3 regions of the Pseudomonas azerbaijanorientalis genome follow, and region 2 is predicted to be linked to each of the others. Evidence: predicted binding sites of a transcription regulator. Region 2 holds the regulator's gene; each other region holds the start of a gene.
What was found. The regulator sigma-54, encoded in region 2, starts transcription at its own class of promoters, with help from an activator protein. The targets are predictions, from matches to a motif close to ANTGGCATNNANNTTGCTNT.
Positions count from the first base shown of each region.

Region 1: flgB (flagellar basal body rod protein FlgB) is a predicted target of sigma-54. The motif match lies at 5,123-5,142, and genes of this name have one in related genera.
Region 3: KSS91_RS18470 (DNA translocase FtsK) is a predicted target of sigma-54. The motif match lies at 1,444-1,463, and genes of this name have one in related genera.

Region 1 is NZ_CP077078.1:4,979,770-4,986,880, forward strand. Features, by position in the region: gene KSS91_RS22245 (ribonucleoside-diphosphate reductase subunit alpha) at 1-1,875, shown strand, start outside; gene flgE (flagellar hook protein FlgE) at 2,125-3,456, opposite strand; gene flgD (flagellar hook assembly protein FlgD) at 3,488-4,210, opposite strand; gene flgC (flagellar basal body rod protein FlgC) at 4,226-4,669, opposite strand; gene flgB (flagellar basal body rod protein FlgB) at 4,673-5,080, opposite strand; gene cheR (protein-glutamate O-methyltransferase CheR) at 5,433-6,260, opposite strand; gene KSS91_RS22275 (chemotaxis protein CheV) at 6,306-7,111, opposite strand, start outside.
Region 2 is NZ_CP077078.1:1,091,492-1,098,602, reverse strand. Features, by position in the region: gene KSS91_RS04755 (KpsF/GutQ family sugar-phosphate isomerase) at 1-682, shown strand, start outside; gene KSS91_RS04750 (KdsC family phosphatase) at 682-1,206, shown strand; gene lptC (LPS export ABC transporter periplasmic protein LptC) at 1,214-1,786, shown strand; gene lptA (lipopolysaccharide transport periplasmic protein LptA) at 1,773-2,321, shown strand; gene lptB (LPS export ABC transporter ATP-binding protein) at 2,321-3,046, shown strand; gene KSS91_RS04730 (RNA polymerase factor sigma-54) at 3,292-4,785, shown strand; gene hpf (ribosome hibernation-promoting factor, HPF/YfiA family) at 4,860-5,168, shown strand; gene ptsN (PTS IIA-like nitrogen regulatory protein PtsN) at 5,181-5,645, shown strand; gene rapZ (RNase adapter RapZ) at 5,648-6,505, shown strand; gene KSS91_RS04710 (HPr family phosphocarrier protein) at 6,521-6,793, shown strand; gene pmbA (metalloprotease PmbA) at 6,860-7,111, opposite strand, start outside.
Region 3 is NZ_CP077078.1:4,149,302-4,156,412, reverse strand. Features, by position in the region: gene aat (leucyl/phenylalanyl-tRNA--protein transferase) at 1-371, opposite strand, end outside; gene trxB (thioredoxin-disulfide reductase) at 434-1,393, opposite strand; gene KSS91_RS18470 (DNA translocase FtsK) at 1,688-4,099, shown strand; gene lolA (outer membrane lipoprotein periplasmic chaperone LolA) at 4,166-4,789, shown strand; gene KSS91_RS18460 (replication-associated recombination protein A) at 4,938-6,260, shown strand; gene crcB (fluoride efflux transporter CrcB) at 6,260-6,634, shown strand; gene serS (serine--tRNA ligase) at 6,651-7,111, shown strand, end outside.

The sequences.
Region 1 (7,111 bases), 2.3 Mb from region 2:
GCCATCGAGTTCTACAACCTGCTGTCGTCCTTCGACTACATGGCTTCGACCCCAACCCTGTTCAACGCCGGTACCCTGCGTCCACAGCTGTCGAGCTGCTACCTGACCACCGTGCCGGATGACCTCTCGGGCATCTACCACGCGATCCACGACAACGCCATGCTGTCGAAATTCGCGGGCGGCCTGGGCAACGACTGGACGCCGGTTCGTGCGCTCGGTTCGTACATCAAGGGCACCAACGGCAAATCCCAGGGCGTGGTTCCGTTCCTGAAAGTCGTCAACGACACCGCCGTTGCCGTTAACCAGGGTGGCAAGCGCAAAGGCGCTGTGTGTGCCTACCTGGAAACCTGGCACATGGACATCGAAGAGTTCATCGAGCTGCGCAAGAACACCGGTGATGACCGTCGTCGTACCCACGACATGAACACCGCCAACTGGATCCCTGACCTGTTCATGAAGCGTGTCTTCGATGACGGCAAGTGGACCCTGTTCTCGCCATCCGAAGTGCCGGACCTGCACGACCTGACCGGCAAGGCCTTCGAAGAGCGCTACGAGTACTACGAAGCCCTGACCGAGTACCCGGGCAAGGTCAAGCTGTTCAAGACCATCCAGGCCAAAGACCTGTGGCGCAAAATGCTGTCCATGCTGTTCGAAACCGGCCACCCGTGGCTGACCTTCAAGGACCCGTGCAACCTGCGTAGCCCGCAGCAGCACGTCGGCGTGGTCCACAGCTCGAACCTGTGCACCGAGATCACCTTGAACACCAACAAGGACGAGATCGCCGTTTGCAACCTGGGCTCGATCAACCTGCCGAACCACATCGTCGACGGCAAGCTGGACACCGCCAAGCTGCAACGCACCGTGAACACCGCCGTGCGCATGCTCGATAACGTGATCGACATCAACTACTACTCGGTGCCGCAAGCGAAGAACTCCAACTTCAAGCACCGTCCGGTCGGTCTGGGCATCATGGGCTTCCAGGACGCCTTGTACTTGCAGCACATCCCTTACGGCTCCGATGCTGCCGTCGATTTCGCCGACAAGTCGATGGAAGCGGTCAGCTACTACGCGATCCAGGCGTCCTGCGACCTGGCCGACGAGCGCGGCTCGTACGAGACGTTCCAGGGTTCGCTGTGGTCCAAAGGCATCCTGCCGCTGGATTCGCAACAGATCCTGATCGAGGCCCGTGGCCAGAAGTACATCGATGTCGACCTGAACGAAACCCTGGACTGGGCACCGGTTCGCGCCCGTGTACAGAAAGGCATTCGTAACTCCAACATCATGGCCATCGCACCGACCGCGACCATCGCCAACATCACCGGCGTATCGCAGTCGATCGAACCGACCTACCAGAACCTGTATGTGAAATCGAACCTGTCGGGCGAATTCACCGTGATCAACCCGTACCTGGTTCGCGACCTCAAGGCTCGCGGTCTGTGGGACTCGGTCATGATCAACGACCTGAAGTACTACGACGGTTCGGTGCAGCAGATCGAGCGCATCCCGCAGGAACTCAAAGAGCTCTACGCGACCGCCTTCGAAGTGGACACCAAGTGGATCGTCGACGCCGCCAGCCGTCGTCAGAAGTGGATCGACCAGGCTCAGTCGCTGAACCTGTACATCGCCGGCGCCTCGGGCAAGAAGCTGGACGTTACCTACCGCATGGCCTGGTACCGTGGCCTGAAAACCACTTACTACCTCCGTGCCCTGGCCGCGACCAGCACCGAGAAGTCGACCATCAACACCGGCAAGCTGAACGCTGTTTCCAGCGGCGGCAACCACGGTGAAGATTCGGTCCTGGCAGCGCCTGCCGGCCCTGCTCCAGTGCCGAAGGCTTGCGCCATCGACGAGCCGGATTGCGAAGCTTGCCAATAAGCTGAGCCGACAAGCGCCGCAAGGCGCTTACTCGAACCCCCCGATCTGCCTCTGGCGGGTCGGGGGTTTTCTTTTGCCTGTCTGTAGGAGCGAGCTTGCTCGCGATGGTCTGGAGGGCACCGCGTGTATCCAGACAGCACGCGTTATCGTTAACGACCATCGCGAGCAAGCTCGCTCCTACAGGTCTTTCTTTCGAGCACAAAAAAAGCCCCTCTTCCGAGGGGCTTTTTTATGCGGCGCTATCCAGCATCAAGCCATCTGAATGATGGTCTGCATGATGGTGCTCTCGGTAGAAATGGTCTTGGCGTTCGCCTGGTAGTTGCTCTGCCCCTTGATCAGGTCGACCAGTTCGTTGGTCAGGTTGACGTTGGACTCTTCCAGGGAATTGGAAACGATCGACCCCAGGGTGCCAGTCTGCGGCGCATCGTAGCCCGGGATACCCGAGGTGTAGGTTTCTTTCCAGCTGGAGCCGCCTACCGGCTGCAGGCCTTGCTCGTTGGTGAAGCTGGCCAGGGAAATCTGGCCGATCGGCTTGGTCTGGTTGTTGCTGAAGTTGGCCAGCAGCACACCGCTGCCGTCGATGGTCAGGTTGGTGATCTGGCCAGTGGCATAACCGTTCTGCGATGGAATCGAACGCGCGGTGTCGGCGTTGAACTGGGTGGTGTTGGCCATGGCGATGGTCAAGCCAGCCGGATCGGCTGCGGCGCCGTTGGCTGTCCAGACGCCATTGGTGACACTGCCCGGAGTCCAGTTGGTGATCTTCAGGTCACTACTGATCACCGAAGTCGGTGGCGTGGTTGGCGGCGTCACGGGTGTGCTGACCGAAGTCAGTTTGCCGGTGGCATCGAACGACATGGTCGAAGCAATCGGAGCGGTAACCTTGGGATCACTGCCATCGGGGTTGCGACCATCGATCAGGGTGTAGGTGTCCCAGGTGTTCGCGCCAGTCTTGACCATGTATTGATCCATGGTGTGCTGGTTACCCTGAGTATCGAAGATCGGGGTACTGAACGACTTGGTAAAGGTCTCGGTCTTGGACGGGTCGAACTTGTTGGCCGCAACCGTCTGGTCGATCACCGGCGACGTCGAGTTCAGGTTGATCGTCGACGACACGTTGCTGGTGGACTTTGGCGCCAGGTTGGAGGTGTCGATCCGCAGGTCGGTCAGCACGCCGTTGACGATCTTGCCGTTGGAATCCACGCCGTAGCCTTGCAGGCGGGCAGTACCGTCGCTGTTGGTAACGTAGCCGTCCTTGTCGGTCTTGAACGTACCGGCACGGGTGTAGGTCAGCGAACCGTTGTTGCTCAGGACAAAGAAACCGTTGCCCTGGATACCCATGTCGAGCACGTTGCCGGTGTTGCTCACGTCACCCTGGGTGAACTGCTGGGAAACGTTGGCCAGGCGCACGCCGTTGCCGACGGTCTTGCTGCCGGTGCCCAGGCGAGTCGCCGAGTACACGTCTTCGAATTCTGCACGGGACGATTTGAAACCGGTGGTCGCGACGTTGGCGATGTTGTTGCCGGTCACGTCCAGTTGTTTGTTGGCTGCAAAGAGACCGCTAAGGCCGATATTGAAAGACATCATCCACTCCTTTATGCCGGGTTAGTCGGCTTTACATACCAATGGTTTGTACTTTGGACAGGGCAACGCTGCCCAGCCCGGCCAGATTGAGCATCAACTCACCGCCGGTCTGGCTGATGGTCACGCTGTTGACGGTCGCGGGCAGGTTGGTGATCAACGCGACGGACTGGCCATCGATCGTGGTCGTGGCGCCGAAGGTGTAGGTGCCCGCAGGTACCGTCTCACCCGCATCGTTCTTGCCGTCCCAGATGAAGCTGGCGTTGCCGGCCTTCTGCGAGCCGAGGTCGATGGTGCGCACGGTCTTGCCCGTTGAATCGGTGATTTTCAGGGTGGCGGACGCCACCGAAGACGGCACCACCACCGTGCCGCTGAGGCTCTTGGTGGTATCGACCACAGCCTTGTCGCCCGGCGCGATGACCGAACGGCCGACCAGCGACGACGCCTGCAAGGCCTGGGACGAGTTGTAGTTGCTGGCCAGGCCGCTCACGGTGTCGTTGAGCGTGGTGATGCCTTCCAGGCTGCTGAACTGCGCCAACTGGGCCACGAACGCACCGTTGTCCTGAGGCTCCAGCGGGTTCTGGTTTTTCAACTGGGTCACCAGCAACTGCAGGAACGCATCCTTGCCCAGGGCCTGGTTGCCCGAGGCGCTGCCGGCTGCCGAGGCGAGGCCGTCAGTCGTGGTGTTGGTCTTGATCGAAGAGTTGGCCAGGATGTCGTTGAGGCTCAAACCACTGGTGGAATCGGTAACACTCATCTGAGTCGCCCCTTATCACTGACCGAGAGTCAGGACTTTCTGCATCATGGTTTTGGCGGTGTTCATCATTTCGGCGTTGGTCTGGAACGAACGACTCGCGGAAATCATGTCGGCCATTTCTTCAACCACGTTGACGTTCGGGTAGTAGACGTAGCCCTTGGCATCGGCGGCCGGATGGTTCGGCTCGTAGCGCGCCTCGAGATTGCTCTGGTCTTCGACCACACCCAGCACCTGCACACCTTGGCCGGCGGCGTCCTGGTTCTGGAACAGCGAGTCGCTGCCGCCGCTCTGGCCGCCCTGGAACATGGTGGCGAACACCGGGTGACGCGCGCGGTAGGTCTGGTCGATGCTCGACGAGACGGTCTCGGCGTTGGCGATGTTCGAAGCGACGGTGTTCAAACGCGTGGTCTGCGCACTCATGCCGCTACCGGCAATGTTGAAAACACTGGATAGAGACATGGCTTACTCTCCGCGCAGGGCTGATACCAGCCCTTTGAATTTGCTGTTGAGCAGGGTGAAGCTGGCCTGGAAATTGACCGCGTTTTGCGCGTAGTTCGATTGTTCCAGCTGAGCGTCCACGGTGTTCTGGTCGATCGACGGTTGCATCGGCGTGCGATACAGCAACGACTCGTCGCCATTGCCCAGACCTTCAGCTTCGATATGACGGTTGTTGGTCATGTTCAAGGCGAAGGTGCCGCTTTTGGTTTTCTCGTTCTGCTCGGCGAGCACTTTCGAGAAGTCCAGGTCCCGAGCCTTGTAGTTCGGGGTATCGGCGTTGGCGATGTTATTGGCCAGGACTTCGGCACGCTGGGCGCGGAAGCCCAGGGCTTGTTCGTGGATACCGAGCGCTTTATCGAAGCTGATGCTCATGTCGGGAAACCTTCGGGTGACCTGATTTTTCGTAGGATCAACTTAGCAAGCCCCATGCCAATTCAATAAAGCCCGGAAACCGGGGCTTTGCCGGACATGGCAACGCGGCAATGCCAGAAAAGCGGCAACGGTTTTCCGCCGCCTGCCGCTTTTCTGCCGCTTGATCCACTTTCGAGAGCACCACCTAACAACTGTGGGAGCGGGCTTGCTCGCGAAAGCGGTGTGTCAGAAAAACAAATACTGACTGACCAGACGCTTTCGCGAGCAAGCCCGCTCCCACAAGGGATTTGTGGTGTGTTGGAGAGATATTGCGGACAAAAAAAGGGAGCCCTTGAGGACTCCCGCCAACCGTTCACTTCGCCTGGTAAATGATCCCCGGGCTGCACTGGACCATCTGGTAATGATCCGGCAAACCGTTCAACGCTTCGGAAGCGCCGAGGAAGAGGTAACCACCGGGCTTCAACGTGCTGTGGATGCGCAACAGGATGTCCTTCTTCACCTCGGCGGAGAAGTAGATCAGCACGTTGCGGCAGAACACGATGTCGAACTTGCCGAGGCTCGCGTAACTGTCCAGCAGGTTGAAAGAACGGAATTCCACCCGGCTCTTGATCGGCGCCTTGATCGCCCAGCGTCCCGGCCCTTTCGGGTCGAAATAACGCTGCAGGCGCTCGGGCGACAGACCGCGGCCGATGGCCAGGCTGTCGTACTCGCCGGTCTTGCAGTTGTTCAGCATGGTGCCGGACAGGTCGGTGGCAACGATCTGTACGCCCATCCTCAACTGGCCCATGTTGACCCGTTCGAACTCGTCGATGGACATCGACAGCGAATACGGTTCCTGGCCCGACGAGCAAGCCGCCGACCAGATACGCAGACGCTGGCCAGGGCTGGCCTTGATCGCTTCGGGAAGGACCTTGTTCTTCAAGACTTCAAACGGGTAGGTGTCACGAAACCACAGGGTTTCGTTGGTGGTCATGGCATCCACCACCTGTTCGCGCAAACCGCTGCGCGGCTGGGTCTGCATGCGCTGAACCAGCTCCCCCAAAGACTTGATGCCTTGCTGTTCCATCAGTTTGTTGAGACGGCTGGAGACCAGGTACTGCTTGTTTTCACCGAGCAAAATGCCACAGGCTTTTTCCAGGAATACCCGGAACTGTTCGAAATCCAAATTACCCGTAGACAATGATGCCGCCTCTTAAATCGTGTTGACTGCCAGGGGCGCAGGCCCCTAGCTGATATCTGCTGCTTTGATCCGGTCGACTACCCGGGATGCCAGGTCATCAGGACGGAATTTGGCCAGGAAGTCATCGGCACCGACCTTCTTGACCATCGCCTGATTGAATACCCCCGACAACGAAGTATGCAGGATGATATGAAGCTTTTGCATGCGCGGGTCGTTGCGGATTTCCGCCGTCAGGGTGTACCCGTCCATCTCCGGCATCTCGATGTCGGAGATCATCATCAGGAACTCTTCTTCCGGCTTCTTGCCCTCATCGACCAGTTTGCGCAGGTAGTCCAGCGCTTGCCGACCGTCGTTCAACGCCACCACTTCGACGCCGACCGTTTGCAGGCAACGCGTGACCTGCTTGCGCGCCACCGAGGAATCGTCGACCGTCAGCACGCGCAACGAGAGCGCCTTGTGCTGGGTTTCAACATCCACCACGCCGACGGAAATCGCTTCCGGCGTCGGTGCCACTTCTGCGAGAACCTTCTCGACATCGATGATTTCGACCAACTGATTGTCGACCCGCGTCACCGCCGTCAGGTAGTGATCGCGCCCGGTGCCCTTGGGTGGCGGATGGATCTCCTCCCAATTCATGTTGACGATGCGCTCCACCGAGCGCACCAGGAAACCCTGGGTCTTGGTGTTGTACTCCGTGATGATCACGAACGGATTGTTCTTGTCCTTCAACGCACCGGAGCCGGTCGCCATCGCCAGATCAAGGATCGGAATGGTCGCCCCCCGGATGTTCGCCACGCCGCACACGACAGGACTGGACTTGGGCATCAACGTCAATTGGGGGCATTGCAGCA
Region 2 (7,111 bases):
CTCGAATTCCGGCTCCACCAATGAAATCGTCACCCTGCTGCCACTGATCAAGCGCCTGGGCATACAGTTGATCAGCGTGACCGGCAACCCTGATTCGCCGCTGGCCAAGGCCGCCGAGGTCAACCTGAATGTTCACGTCGAACACGAAGCCTGCCCGCTGAACCTGGCACCCACCTCGTCGACCACCGCCGCCCTGGTCATGGGCGACGCCCTGGCGGTCGCGCTGCTGGAAGCCCGTGGCTTCACCGCCGAAGACTTCGCCTTTTCCCATCCCGGCGGCGCCCTGGGCCGACGCCTGCTGCTGAAAGTGGAAAATGTCATGCACGCCGGCCAGGAACTGCCGCAGGTCCGGCGCGGCACCCTGCTCAAGGATGCCTTGATGGAAATGACCCGCAAGGGCCTGGGCATGACCGTCATCCTCGAGGCCGACGGCAAGCTGGCCGGAATCTTCACCGATGGTGATTTGCGCCGCACACTGGACCGCAGCATCGACATCCACAGCGCTATCATCGACCAGGTCATGACGGCCCATGGCAAGACCGCCCGCGCCGAAATGCTGGCCGCCGAAGCGCTAAAAATCATGGAAGACCATAAAATCAGCGCGCTGGTCGTGGTCGACAGCGAAGACCGCCCGGTCGGCGCCTTGAACATGCACGACTTGCTGCGTGCAGGAGTAATGTAATGAGTGCGGACCTGCTGCAACGCGGCAAACAGATCAAACTGGCGGTGTTCGATGTCGACGGCGTGCTGACCGATGGACGCCTGTACTTCCTCGAAGACGGCAGCGAGTTCAAGACGTTCAACACGCTCGACGGCCAAGGCATCAAGATGCTGATGGCCGCTGGAGTGCAAACTGCCATTATCAGTGGCCGCAAGACCCCGGTGGTCGAGCGGCGAGCCAAAAACCTCGGCATCCCGCACCTGTATCAGGGCCGCGAAGACAAACTGGTGGTACTCGACGAACTGCTGGCCCAACTGAATTTGAGCTACGAACAGGTGGCCTACCTCGGCGACGACCTGCCCGACCTACCGGTGATTCGCCGCGTCGGCCTGGGCATGGCGGTGGCCAACGCCGCCAGTTTCGTGCGCGAACATGCTCACGGCATCACCCTCGCCCGTGGCGGCGAAGGTGCCGCTCGCGAGTTCTGCGAATTGATCCTGCGCGCCCAGGACCGCCTCGATGCGGCCAATGCGGCGTACCTGTGAGCCCGATATGCTGAGCAAAAAGTTTCGTAACACCCTGATGTTCAGTTGCATCGCGGCGATATTCGTCGCGGTTGGCTACTGGAACATCAGCCCGGAACGCTTCCTCGACAAGCCGGTAACGCCGGTCGATGAAAGCGCGATCGACTATTACGCCATCAACGCCCACAGCGTGCAGTACCTGCCGGACGGCAAGCTGCAATATGATCTGGTGTCCGACAAGGTCGAGCACCTGAAGGCGACCGAGGTGACACTGCTGACCAACCCCGACCTGAACGTGTTCCGCGGCACTGAGTTCCCGTGGCACGTCCAGAGCCTGCGCGGCGAGGTCAACCCTGACGGCACGCAGGTCGAGTTGATCGATGATGTGCGCATCACGCGCTTCGACGAGAAAAACCGCAAGACCCTGATCACCAGCACCCGCATGACCGTGTTCCCGCAGCAGCAATATGCGCAGACCGAGCAAGACGTTAGAATCGACGGCGCTGGCGGTGTATCGACTGGCAAGGGAATGAAAGCGTATTTGAAAGAAAGCAGGATACACCTGCTATCGAACGTAAGAGGACAGTATGAGGCTCGTTAAAACCCTCCCGATTTTGCTCAGTCTGGGCGCAGCACTGGGAAGCGTGAGCGCCTGGGCTCTGCCGGAAGACCAACAGCAGCCTATCCGCATTCAGGCCGACGATGCCCAACTGGACGACAAGCAAGGTATTGCTACCTATAAGGGTGACGTGATCATCACCCAAGGCTCGATGAAGGTGACAGGCAACACCGTGACCATCACCCGCACCCCGACTGGCGACATTGACGTAGTGACCTCGGTGGGCAACCTGGCGTACTTCGAGCAATTGCAGACGGCTGGCGATACCAAGCCTGTTCAGGGTTGGGGCGTGACGATCCAGTATCACGCCACGCAAAATCGCGTCGTGTTGATCGACAAGGCCAAGGTTGTCGACAAGGACAACAACGTCACCCAAGGCGAGAAAATCGTCTACGACACCGAGAAGAAGCTGGCCAGCGCCGGGCGCGCCACCGGCAGCAAGGTGACCGAGTCGCGTCCGCGCATCGACATGGTCATCCAGCCGAAGAAGAAAACCGACGAGAAAAAGGCCCAGTAATGGCAACTCTGAAAGCTCAGCATCTGGCCAAGAGCTACAAGAGCCGCCAGGTCGTGCGTGATGTCAGCCTGTCCATCGACAGCGGTCAGATCGTCGGCCTGCTTGGCCCGAACGGCGCCGGCAAGACCACCTGCTTCTACATGATCGTCGGCCTGGTGCAAGCCGACCAGGGCCGCGTCCTGATCGATGACCTGGACGTCAGCCACCAGCCGATGCACGGCCGTGCAAAAGCCGGTATCGGCTATTTGCCGCAAGAAGCATCGATCTTCCGCAAACTGTCGGTGGCCGACAACATCATGGCCATCCTCGAGACCCGCAAGGAGCTCGACAAGGCCGGTCGCCGCAAGGAGCTGGAAAGCCTGCTGCAGGAATTCCACATCAGCCACATCCGCGACAACCTCGGCATGAGCCTGTCCGGTGGTGAGCGCCGCCGCGTGGAAATCGCACGCGCCCTGGCCACCAACCCGAAGTTCATCCTCCTCGATGAACCGTTCGCCGGCGTGGACCCGATTTCGGTCGGCGACATCAAACAGATCATTTACCACCTGAAGGCCAAAGGCATTGGCGTGCTGATCACGGACCACAACGTTCGTGAAACCCTGGATATCTGTGAAACCGCCTATATCGTCAATGACGGCCAATTGATTGCCGAAGGTGACGCAGAGACCATCCTGGCCAACGACCTGGTGAAGGAAGTGTACCTGGGCCATGAGTTCCGCCTGTAAACGCTGAGCTGTGCCCAGGCAAGGCGCCCGGGCACCGGTCTCGCGATTCATCGGGCCTGATGCGAACCTGCGCGTTCAGCCCCCAACATGGGCAGCACCGCAACACAAATTTATAGTTTTTTATTGTTACAGCGCTCTAGGCAAATCCTTCAGTTTCAGGCATATAATTTGCTTATGTTTGGCGCCCCGGCGCCCTGTAGTGGATGGCGCATGTGCGCCGGCGAATAAGGTGTTAAGCCCCTGCCATGAAACCATCGCTAGTCTTGAGAATGGGCCAGCAGCTGACGATGACACCTCAGCTGCAACAGGCCATCCGCCTGCTCCAATTGTCGACCCTGGACCTGCAACAGGAAATCCAGGAGGCCCTGGAGTCCAATCCGATGCTCGAACGCCAGGAAGAAGGCGACGACTTCGACAATTCCGACCCCTTGGCCGACAACGCCGAACAAAAGCCCAACACCGATATCCAGGAACCCTCCTACCAGGAAAGCGCCCCGACGGTTGACAACCTCGATGAGGGTGACTGGAACGAGCGTATCCCCAATGAACTCCCCGTCGACACCGCATGGGAAGACGTTTACCAGACCAGCGCCAGCAGCCTGCCCAGCAATGACGATGACGAGTGGGACTTCACCACCCGCACCTCGGCCGGTGAAAGCCTGCAAAGCCACTTGCTGTGGCAACTGAACCTGGCTCCGATGTCCGACACCGATCGCCTGATCGCGGTGACCCTGATCGACTGTATCAACAATCAGGGCTACCTGGACGAAACCCTCGAGGAAATCCTCGAAGCCTTCGACCCGGAACTGGACATCGAACTGGACGAAATCGAAGCCGTCCTGCACCGCATCCAGCAATTCGAGCCGGCCGGCATCGGCGCACGCAATCTGGGCGAATGCCTGCTGCTGCAATTGCGCCAGTTGCCCGCCAAGACCCCTTGGCTGGCCGAAGCCAAGCGCCTTGTCACCGATTACATCGACCTGCTTGGCAGCCGCGACTACAGCCAGCTCATGCGTCGCATGAAGCTCAAGGAAGATGAGCTGCGCCAGGTCATAGAGCTGGTCCAGAGCCTCAACCCGCGCCCGGGTTCGCAAATCGAGTCCACCGAAGCCGAGTACGTCGTTCCTGACGTCATCGTACGCAAGGACAACGAGCGCTGGCTGGTAGAGCTGAATCAGGAGTCGGTGCCACGGCTGCGGGTCAACGCCCAGTACGCCGGTTTTGTGCGCCGCGCCGATACCAGCGCCGACAACACATTCATGCGCAATCAGTTGCAGGAGGCCCGCTGGTTCATCAAGAGCCTGCAGAGCCGCAATGAAACCCTGATGAAGGTTGCCACCCAGATCGTGGAGCATCAGCGCGGGTTCCTCGAATATGGCGACGAAGCCATGAAGCCGCTGGTCCTGCATGACATCGCCGAAGCGGTCGGCATGCATGAGTCGACGATTTCGCGGGTAACGACCCAGAAGTTCATGCACACCCCCCGGGGCATTTATGAACTGAAATACTTTTTTTCCAGTCACGTAAGCACCTCCGAAGGCGGCGAATGCTCGTCCACGGCGATCCGGGCGATCATCAAAAAACTGGTTGCCGCGGAAAATCAGAAAAAGCCGTTGAGTGACAGCAAGATCGCTGGTTTACTGGAGGCACAAGGCATTCAGGTGGCTCGCCGCACCGTCGCCAAGTACCGCGAATCCCTCGGGATCGCGCCTTCGAGCGAACGCAAGCGGTTGATGTAGAGCCACGCCACAGCGTTCCAGTGGTAGATCATCTGATCTACCGCTTTATGCACTGGCAACGAAGGAGAAGCTGTATGCAAGTCAACATCAGTGGACACCAACTGGAAGTGACCGAACCTCTTCGCACCTACATCGGCGAAAAACTCGAACGATTGGAGCGACATTTCGACAAGATCACTAACGTGCAGGTCACGATGACCGTCGAGAAGCTGAAGCAGAAAATCGAAGCCACGCTGCATATTCCCGGGAATGAAGTGGTCGCCAATGCGGAACATACCGATATGTACGCTGCGATCGATGCACTCACCGACAAGCTGGATAAACAACTCAAAAAGCATAAGGAAAAGACCCAGAGCCTCCTTCAGGGCGCAACCGGTCGTTAACACTCCCTACCCATGATCCGACTTGAAAGTATCCTGACCCCCGGCCGTTCCCTCGTGAACGTGCCGGGCGGCAGTAAAAAGAAAGCCCTCGAACAAATTGCCAATCTGATCGCCCGCGAAGTGCCGGCTCTGGAGATGCAAGATGTCTTCGAGGCGCTGATTGCCCGTGAAAAACTCGGCTCCACCGGTTTTGGCAACGGCATCGCTATTCCACACTGCCGTCTCAAGGGGTGTGTATCGCCCATCAGTGCATTGATGCACCTGGACGCCCCTATCGATTTCGACGCCATCGACGGCGCGCCGGTTGACCTGCTGTTCGTTCTGCTGGTCCCGCAAGCCGCTACCGATGCACACCTTGAGCTGCTGCGACAGATCGCCAGCATGCTTGACCGCAAGGACGTTCGCGAAAAACTGCGTAATGCCGCAAGCAACGAAGCCCTGTATCAGGTTGTCCTGGACGAGCAAAACGGTCAGTAATCATGCGCTTGATCATCGTCAGTGGCCGTTCCGGCTCGGGTAAAAGCACCGCCCTCAATGTTCTTGAGGACAACGGCTACTACTGCATCGACAATCTGCCTGCCGGCCTGCTGCCGGAACTGGCCGAACGAGCGTTGATTCATACCGAACTGATGCAGCCGCTGGTGGCCGTTTCCATTGACGCCCGCAACCTGCCCAGCCACCTGTCACGCTTCCCTGACCTGCTCGAAGAAGTCCGCAGCCGCCACATCCAGTGCGATGTCCTGTACCTGGATGCCGACGAAGAAACCCTGCTCAAGCGCTTCTCGGAAACCCGCCGACGTCATCCCCTGAGCAACGCCAACCGCTCGCTGGCCGAAGCCATCAACGTCGAGAGCGTCCTGCTCGGGCCGATTGCCGACCTCGCCGATCTCAAGATCAACACCACCAGCCTGAATCTCTATCAACTGCGCGACACCATCAAGCTGCGCCTGTTGAACCAGCCAGAACCCGGGACTGCGTTCCTGGTGGAATCCTTCGGATTCAAGCGCGGCATGCCGGTGGACGCCGACCTGGTGTTCGATGTGCGTTGTCTGCCCAACCCCTACTGGAAACCGGAATTGCGCGAGCAGTCCGGACTCGATCAACCGGTTGCCGAGTACCTGGCGGCACAGCCGGATGTCGAAGAGATGTTCCAGGACATTTCCACATACCTGCTAAAGTGGCTGCCTCGTTTTGCCGCCAGCAACCGCGCCTACGTCACCATTGCCATTGGCTGCACTGGCGGACATCACCGCTCCGTCTACCTGACCGAGCGTCTGGGGCAGGCGCTGCAAAAAACCCTGAAGAACGTCCAGGTTCGCCACCGCGACCTCAGCTAAAGGATTCACATCGCGATGCCTGCTCTGGAAATCGAAATCATCAATAAACTGGGCCTGCACGCCCGCGCTTCTGCAAAATTCGTTGGGGTCGCGGGTCAGTTCCCGTGCCAGATCCGGGCCGGTCGCACACCAGAGTCCATGGTCGATGGCAAAAGCATCATGGCGATGATGATGCTGGCCGCTGGTAAAGGCACCACGATCCACTTGAGCACAGAAGGTGAGCGGGAACAGGAAGCCCTGGATGCGCTGGTCGCGTTGATCAACAACTTCTTCGACGAAGGCGAATAAAGATCTTTTGACTTAAAAAAAGCGCGCCACCCGATGGGTGGCGCGCTTTTTGTGTAACGGGGAGGCTTAGCTGCCTGCCACCGTCATCCGCTCGATCAGCACCGAGCCCGTACGAATGTTGCTACGCAACTCAAGATCATTCCCCACGGCGACGATCTGTTTGAACATGTCGCGCATGTTGCCGGCGATGGTCACTTCCTGGACCGCGAACTGGATTTCGCCGTTCTCGACCCAGTAACCCGCCGCGCCTCGGGAATAGTCACCGGTCACCATGTTCAGGCCCTGCCCCATCAGTTCAGTCACCAACAGCCCGCGCCC
Region 3 (7,111 bases), 3.1 Mb from region 2:
AGTTCGATGTAGGCCTCTTGCATCGCTTCGGTGATCCAGGTGCCGTCGGCGTAATCCCGGGGAGCCGCACAAGCGCGGATGACGGCGGCGAAGTCCTGGTCGAAGGTCACTTGATAGCGTTGCTGGCGCAGCAGTTTGTTCAGGCTGCGCGAGACGTGCAATTCGTCGGGAAACAGAACCGTGCGCGGGTCCGGAGACCACCAGAGAATCGGCTGGCCTTCGGAAAACCATGGGAAGCAGCCGTGGCGATAAGCCGAGATCAGCCGATCGGCGGACAGGTCACCACCGGCAGCCAGCAGCCCGTTGGGGTCGCGCATGGCCTTTTCCAGCGGTGGGAAATGCAAGGTGTTGCGTTGTAACCAAGTCAGCATGGCATCCGGGCTTGCAGAAGGGGAGGGCAGTGGCGGGCGTTTGCCCGCCGTAAAGTTTGCCTTCAAACGGCAGGAATGTCGTCGAGGTATTTTTCGGCGTCCAGCGCCGCCATGCAACCGGCCCCGGCAGACGTAACGGCCTGGCGATAAACATGATCGGCCACGTCGCCGGCGGCAAACACACCTGCAATCGCCGTGGCGGTAGCATCGCCTTCGCTGCCGCCCTTGACCAGCAGATACCCGTCGCGCATTTCCAGTTGCCCGATGAACAGGTCAGTGTTGGGTTTGTGGCCGATGGCGATAAACACCCCGGTCAGCGGCAGCTCTGTGGTTTCACCCGTTTGGCTGTCCCGCAGACGGGCCCCGGTCACGCCACTGGCATCGCCGAGCACTTCGTCCAGATTCTGGTTCCAATGCAGGCGAATATTGCCGTTGGCGGCTTTTTCGAAGAGTTTGTCTTGGAGGATTTTCTCCGAGCGCAGTTTGTCGCGTCGATGGATCAGGTGCACTTCCTTGGCGATGTTCGACAGGTACAAGGCTTCCTCGACCGCCGTGTTGCCGCCGCCGACCACCGCGACCACCTGGTTGCGATAGAAGAACCCGTCACAGGTCGCGCACGCCGACACCCCTTTGCCAGCAAAGGCTTCCTCCGACGGCAGGCCCAGGTATTGCGCGCTGGCGCCCGTGGCAATGATCAGGGCGTCGCAGGTGTAGGTGCCGCCATCGCCAATCAGCTCGAATGGCCGTTGTTGCAACTTGGCGGTATGGATGTGGTCGTAAACGATCTCGGTGGCAAAGCGCTCGGCGTGTTTTTGCATGCGCTCCATCAGCACGGGGCCGGTCAGGCCTTCTACGTCGCCTGGCCAGTTATCGACTTCGACGGTGGTGGTGAGCTGGCCACCTGCCTGTATGCCGGTGATGACAACGGGCTTGAGGTTGGCGCGGGCGGCATAAACGGCTGCGCTGTAACCGGCAGGGCCGGAGCCCAGGACAATCAGGCGGGAATGCTTCGCTTCGCTCATAAAAACACCTCATAAGCCTTTGTCACAAAAGACAATGCATGCTCAAATTGAATAGCATGTCATGTGCTGTTGACTATGCTACACCCAAGGGTCTCAAGCATGGCGTCGTGCGTACAAACCCGTACAATGCCCTGCGTGTTACATATATTCAGTGCGCACCGTGTTTATAAAAGCCGGGACGCAGTGTTAAAAGTAGTCCCGGTTACCTGTGTTAACTTTTTTACCTGCCTGGATTGGGCGGTTTTTTAGACATTCAACAGATGGACGCGCCATTGGCGCAGGAAAAGAAGCGTTTTGAAGAAATCCACCGCAGCACCTAAACCAGCCGTCGTACCGCTCTGGCGCCAGCACTTGCACTACCGACTCAAGGAAGGTGCGCTGATCGCCATCGGTGCCCTGTGCCTGTTCCTGATGATGGCCTTGCTGACCTATGGCAAGGATGATCCGGGCTGGAGCCATAACAGCAAGATCGACGACGTGCAGAATTTCGGCGGGCCCGCGGGCTCCTACAGCGCCGATATCCTGTTCATGGTGCTGGGTTACTTCGCCTACATTTTCCCGTTGCTGCTGGCGGTCAAGGCGTACCAGATCTTCCGTCAGCGTCACGAGCCTTGGCAGTGGAGCGGCTGGCTATTCTCCTGGCGCCTGATCGGCCTGGTGTTCCTGGTGCTGTCGGGTGCCGCGCTGGCCCATATCCATTTTCATGCCGCGACCGGTCTGCCGGCAGGTGCGGGCGGGGCGCTGGGCGAAAGCCTCGGCGAACTGGCGAGGAACGCCCTGAATATCCAGGGCAGTACGCTGCTGTTCATCGCGTTGTTCCTGTTCGGTCTTACGGTGTTTACCGACCTGTCGTGGTTCAAGGTGATGGACATCACCGGCAAGATCACCCTCGACCTGTTCGAACTGTTCCAGGGCGCGGCCAATCGCTGGTGGGCGGCCCGTACCGAACGCAAACAGCTGGTCGCCCAGCTGCGTGAAGTCGATGACCGTATGGATGAAGTGGTTGCGCCGACAGTCACCGACAAGCGCGAACAGGCCAAGGTCAAGGAGCGGTTGATCGAGCGTGAGCAGGCCCTGAGCAAGCACATGTCCGAGCGCGAGAAGCAGGTGCCGCCGGTGATTGCGCCCGCGCCGCCAAAACCTGCCGCGCCGAGCAAACGCGTGGAAAAAGAGAAGCAGGCGCCACTGTTCGTCGACAGCGCCGTTGAAGGCACCTTGCCGCCGATCTCGATTCTTGATCCCGCGGAAAAGAAACAGCTCAATTACTCGCCCGAATCCCTGGCGGCGGTCGGTCACCTGCTGGAAATCAAGCTCAAGGAGTTCGGCGTCGAAGTGACCGTGGACTCGATCCACCCGGGTCCGGTGATTACCCGTTACGAAATCCAGCCCGCCGCTGGCGTCAAGGTCAGCCGCATCGCCAACCTGGCCAAAGACCTGGCCCGTTCCCTGGCCGTGACCAGCGTGCGCGTGGTGGAAGTGATTCCGGGCAAGACCACGGTCGGTATCGAGATTCCCAACGAAGACCGGCAGATCGTGCGTTTCTCCGAGGTATTGTCGACCCCCGAGTACGACAACTTCAAATCCCCGGTCACCCTGGCCCTGGGCCACGACATCGGCGGCAAACCGGTCATCACCGACCTGGCGAAGATGCCGCACCTGCTGGTGGCCGGTACCACCGGTTCCGGTAAGTCGGTGGGCGTGAATGCGATGATCCTGTCGATCCTGTTCAAGTCTGGCCCGGAAGACGCCAAGCTGATCATGATCGACCCGAAAATGTTGGAACTGTCGATCTACGAAGGCATTCCGCACCTGCTGTGCCCTGTGGTCACCGACATGAAGGACGCCGCCAACGCCCTGCGCTGGAGCGTTGCCGAGATGGAGCGTCGCTACAAGCTGATGGCCAAGATGGGTGTGCGAAACCTGTCGGGCTTCAACGCCAAGGTCAAGGAAGCCCAGGACGCCGGCGAGCCGTTGAGCGATCCGCTGTACAAGCGCGAAAGCATCCACGACGAAGCGCCGCTCCTGCAAAAGCTGCCGACCATTGTGGTGGTGGTCGACGAATTCGCCGACATGATGATGATCGTCGGCAAGAAGGTTGAAGAACTGATCGCGCGTATCGCCCAGAAGGCGCGTGCGGCCGGCATTCACTTGATCCTCGCGACCCAGCGTCCGTCGGTGGATGTGATCACCGGTCTGATCAAGGCCAACATCCCGACCCGCATGGCGTTCCAGGTATCGAGCAAGATCGACTCGCGGACCATCATCGACCAGGGTGGCGCCGAACAACTGCTGGGCCACGGTGACATGCTGTACATGCCGCCGGGCACCAGTCTGCCGATTCGTGTTCACGGTGCCTTCGTGTCCGACGATGAGGTTCACCGCGTGGTGGAGGCCTGGAAGCTGCGGGGCGCGCCGGAATACAACGACGACATCCTCAATGGCGTCGAAGAGGCGGGCAGCGGCTTCGAAGGCAGCAGCGGGGGCGGCGACGGTGACGATCCCGAGGCCGACGCGCTGTACGACGAAGCGGTCCAGTTCGTGCTGGAAAGCCGTCGCGCCTCCATTTCCGCGGTTCAGCGCAAGCTCAAGATCGGCTACAACCGCGCCGCGCGCATGATCGAAGCCATGGAAATGGCCGGGGTCGTGACGTCCATGAACACCAACGGTTCGCGTGAAGTCCTGGCCCCAGGCCCGGTGCGTGACTGACACGAATATGAAAGGGTGGCGCCCTTTGGCGCCGCTCGCAATCCCACGAATGTTATGAGGACTCCCATGCGTCTGATCCGCATGCTGTTGCTGCCGGTACTGGCTTTGACCACGCTCCAGGCTAACGCCGATGACAAGGATGTGGCACGCCTGACCCAACTGCTGGAAAAATCCCAGACCCTGACTGCGCGTTTTTCGCAACTGACCCTTGATGGCACCGGCACCCAGTTGCAGGAAACCTCCGGCGACATGTCCCTGCAGCGCCCGGGCCTGTTCTACTGGCACACCGATGCACCGGCCGAACAGACCATGGTGTCCGATGGCAAGAAGGTCACCCTGTGGGATCCGGACCTGGAACAGGCCACCATCAAGAACCTCGACCAGCGCCTGACCCAGACCCCGGCCTTGCTGCTGTCCGGTGACGTGTCCAAGATCAGCCAGAGCTTCGACATCAGCGCCAAGGAAGCCGGCGGCGTGATCGACTTCACCCTGAAGCCGAAGACCAAGGACACCCTGTTCGACAGCCTGCGCCTGTCGTTCCGCAATGGTCTGGTCAACGACATGCAACTGATCGACAGCGTGGGCCAGCGCACCAATATCCTGTTCACCGGGGTGAAGGCCAACGAGCCGATCCCGGCGTCCAAGTTCAAGTTCGACATCCCTAAAGGGGCGGACGTGATCCAGGAATAAAACGCAGAACCCCTGTAGGAGCGAGCCTGCTCGCGATGGACTCAAGGACCCCGCTGGGTGTCAGGCTGCCAGCGTTATCGTTAACGTCCATCGCGAGCAGGCTCGCTCCTACAAGGGATAGAGAATCAGTGAGGTTTTGTAGATAGTCATGGACCTGTTTCGCAGCACCCCCATCGCCCAGCCCCTGGCCGCTCGCCTGCGCGCGGCCAACCTGGACGAGTACGTCGGTCAGGAACACGTGCTCGCTCGCGGCAAGCCCTTGCGCGAAGCGCTGGAGCAGGGTGCCCTGCATTCGATGATTTTCTGGGGGCCGCCGGGCGTGGGCAAAACCACCCTGGCGCGACTGCTCGCGGAAGTCTCGGATGCGCACTTCGAAACGGTCTCGGCGGTGCTGGCCGGGGTCAAGGAGATCCGTCAGGCGGTGGAAATCGCCAAGCAGCAGGCCGCGCAGTACGGCCGCCGCACCATACTGTTCGTCGACGAAGTGCATCGTTTCAACAAGTCCCAGCAGGACGCGTTCCTGCCCTATGTCGAAGACGGCACGCTGATTTTCATCGGCGCGACCACGGAAAATCCTTCGTTCGAACTCAACAACGCCTTGCTGTCCCGCGCCCGCGTCTACGTGCTCAAGAGCCTCGACGAAGCGGCCCTGCGCAAACTGGTGCAGCGCGCGCTGACCGAAGAGCGGGGCCTGGGCAAGCGCAACCTGACCCTCAGCGATGAAGGTTTCCAGATGCTGCTGTCGGCCGCGGACGGCGATGGTCGACGCCTGCTCAACCTCCTGGAAAACGCCTCGGACCTGGCCGAAGACAACAGCGAAATCGGCACCGAGCTCCTGCAGAGCCTGCTCGGCGACACCCGTCGACGCTTCGACAAGGGTGGCGAAGCCTTCTACGACCAGATATCCGCGCTGCACAAATCGGTGCGCGGCTCCAACCCAGATGGCGCGCTGTACTGGTTCGCGCGCATGATCGATGGCGGTTGCGACCCGCTGTACCTGGCCCGGCGCGTGGTGCGCATGGCCAGCGAAGACATCGGCAACGCCGACCCGCGCGCCCTGAGCCTGTGCCTGGCGGCCTGGGAAGTGCAGGAGCGTCTCGGCAGCCCCGAAGGCGAACTGGCGGTGGCCCAGGCCATCACCTACCTGGCCTGCGCGCCAAAAAGCAACGCGGTGTACATGGGCTTCAAGACCGCACTGCGCGCCGCCGCCGAACATGGCTCGCTGGAAGTGCCGCTGCACCTGCGCAACGCGCCGACCAAGCTTATGAAGCAATTGGGCTATGGCGACGAATACCGCTATGCCCACGACGAGCCGGATGCTTACGCCGCCGGGGAAGACTATTTCCCCGAAGAACTCGACCCGATTCCGTTCTATCAGCCGGTGCCCCGTGGCCTGGAGTTGAAGATCGGCGAAAAACTCAACCACCTGGCAAAACTCGACCGTTTAAGCCCCCGGCAGCGGAGAAAATAGTGCTTCCCTTGATCGTTGCGGTTTCCGTCGGCGGGATGGCCGGCACGCTGTTGCGCTTTGCCACGGGCAACTGGATCAACGCGAATTGGCCGCGGCACTTCTATACCGCGACGCTGGCCGTTAATATCGTGGGCTGTTTGCTGATCGGCGTTCTATACGGTCTGTTTTTGATACGCCCGGAGGTGCCCATCGAGGTGCGCGCCGGGTTGATGGTCGGCTTCCTCGGGGGGCTGACGACTTTTTCATCCTTTTCACTGGATACGGTGCGCCTGCTGGAAAGCGGGCAAGTGCCGCTGGCCCTGGGCTATGCGGCGCTCAGCGTATTCGGCGGGCTGCTTGCCACCTGGGCCGGCCTGTCCTTGACCAAACTTTGATAAACGAGAAACCGACATGCTCGATTCCAAACTGTTACGTAGCAACCTTCAGGACGTAGCGGACCGCCTGGCATCCCGTGGCTTTGTGCTGGATGTTGCGCGCATCGAAGCGCTGGAAGAACAGCGCAAGACCGTCCAGACCCGCACCGAAGCACTGCAGGCTGAACGTAACGCGCGCTCCAAATCCATCGGTCAGGCCAAGCAGCGTGGCGAAGACATCGCGCCGCTGATGGCGGATGTCGAGCGCATGGCGGGCGAATTGAGCGCCGGTAAAGTCGAACTGGACGCGATCCAGACCGAACTGGACTCGATCCTGCTGGGCATTCCCAACCTGCCGCACGAATCCGTGCCGGTTGGCGAAGACGAAGACGGCAACGTCGAAGTGCGCCGTTGGGGGACCCCGACTGCCTTCGATTTCCCGGTTCAGGACCACGTGGCCCTGGGTGAGAAGTTCGGCTGGCTGGACTTCGAAACCGC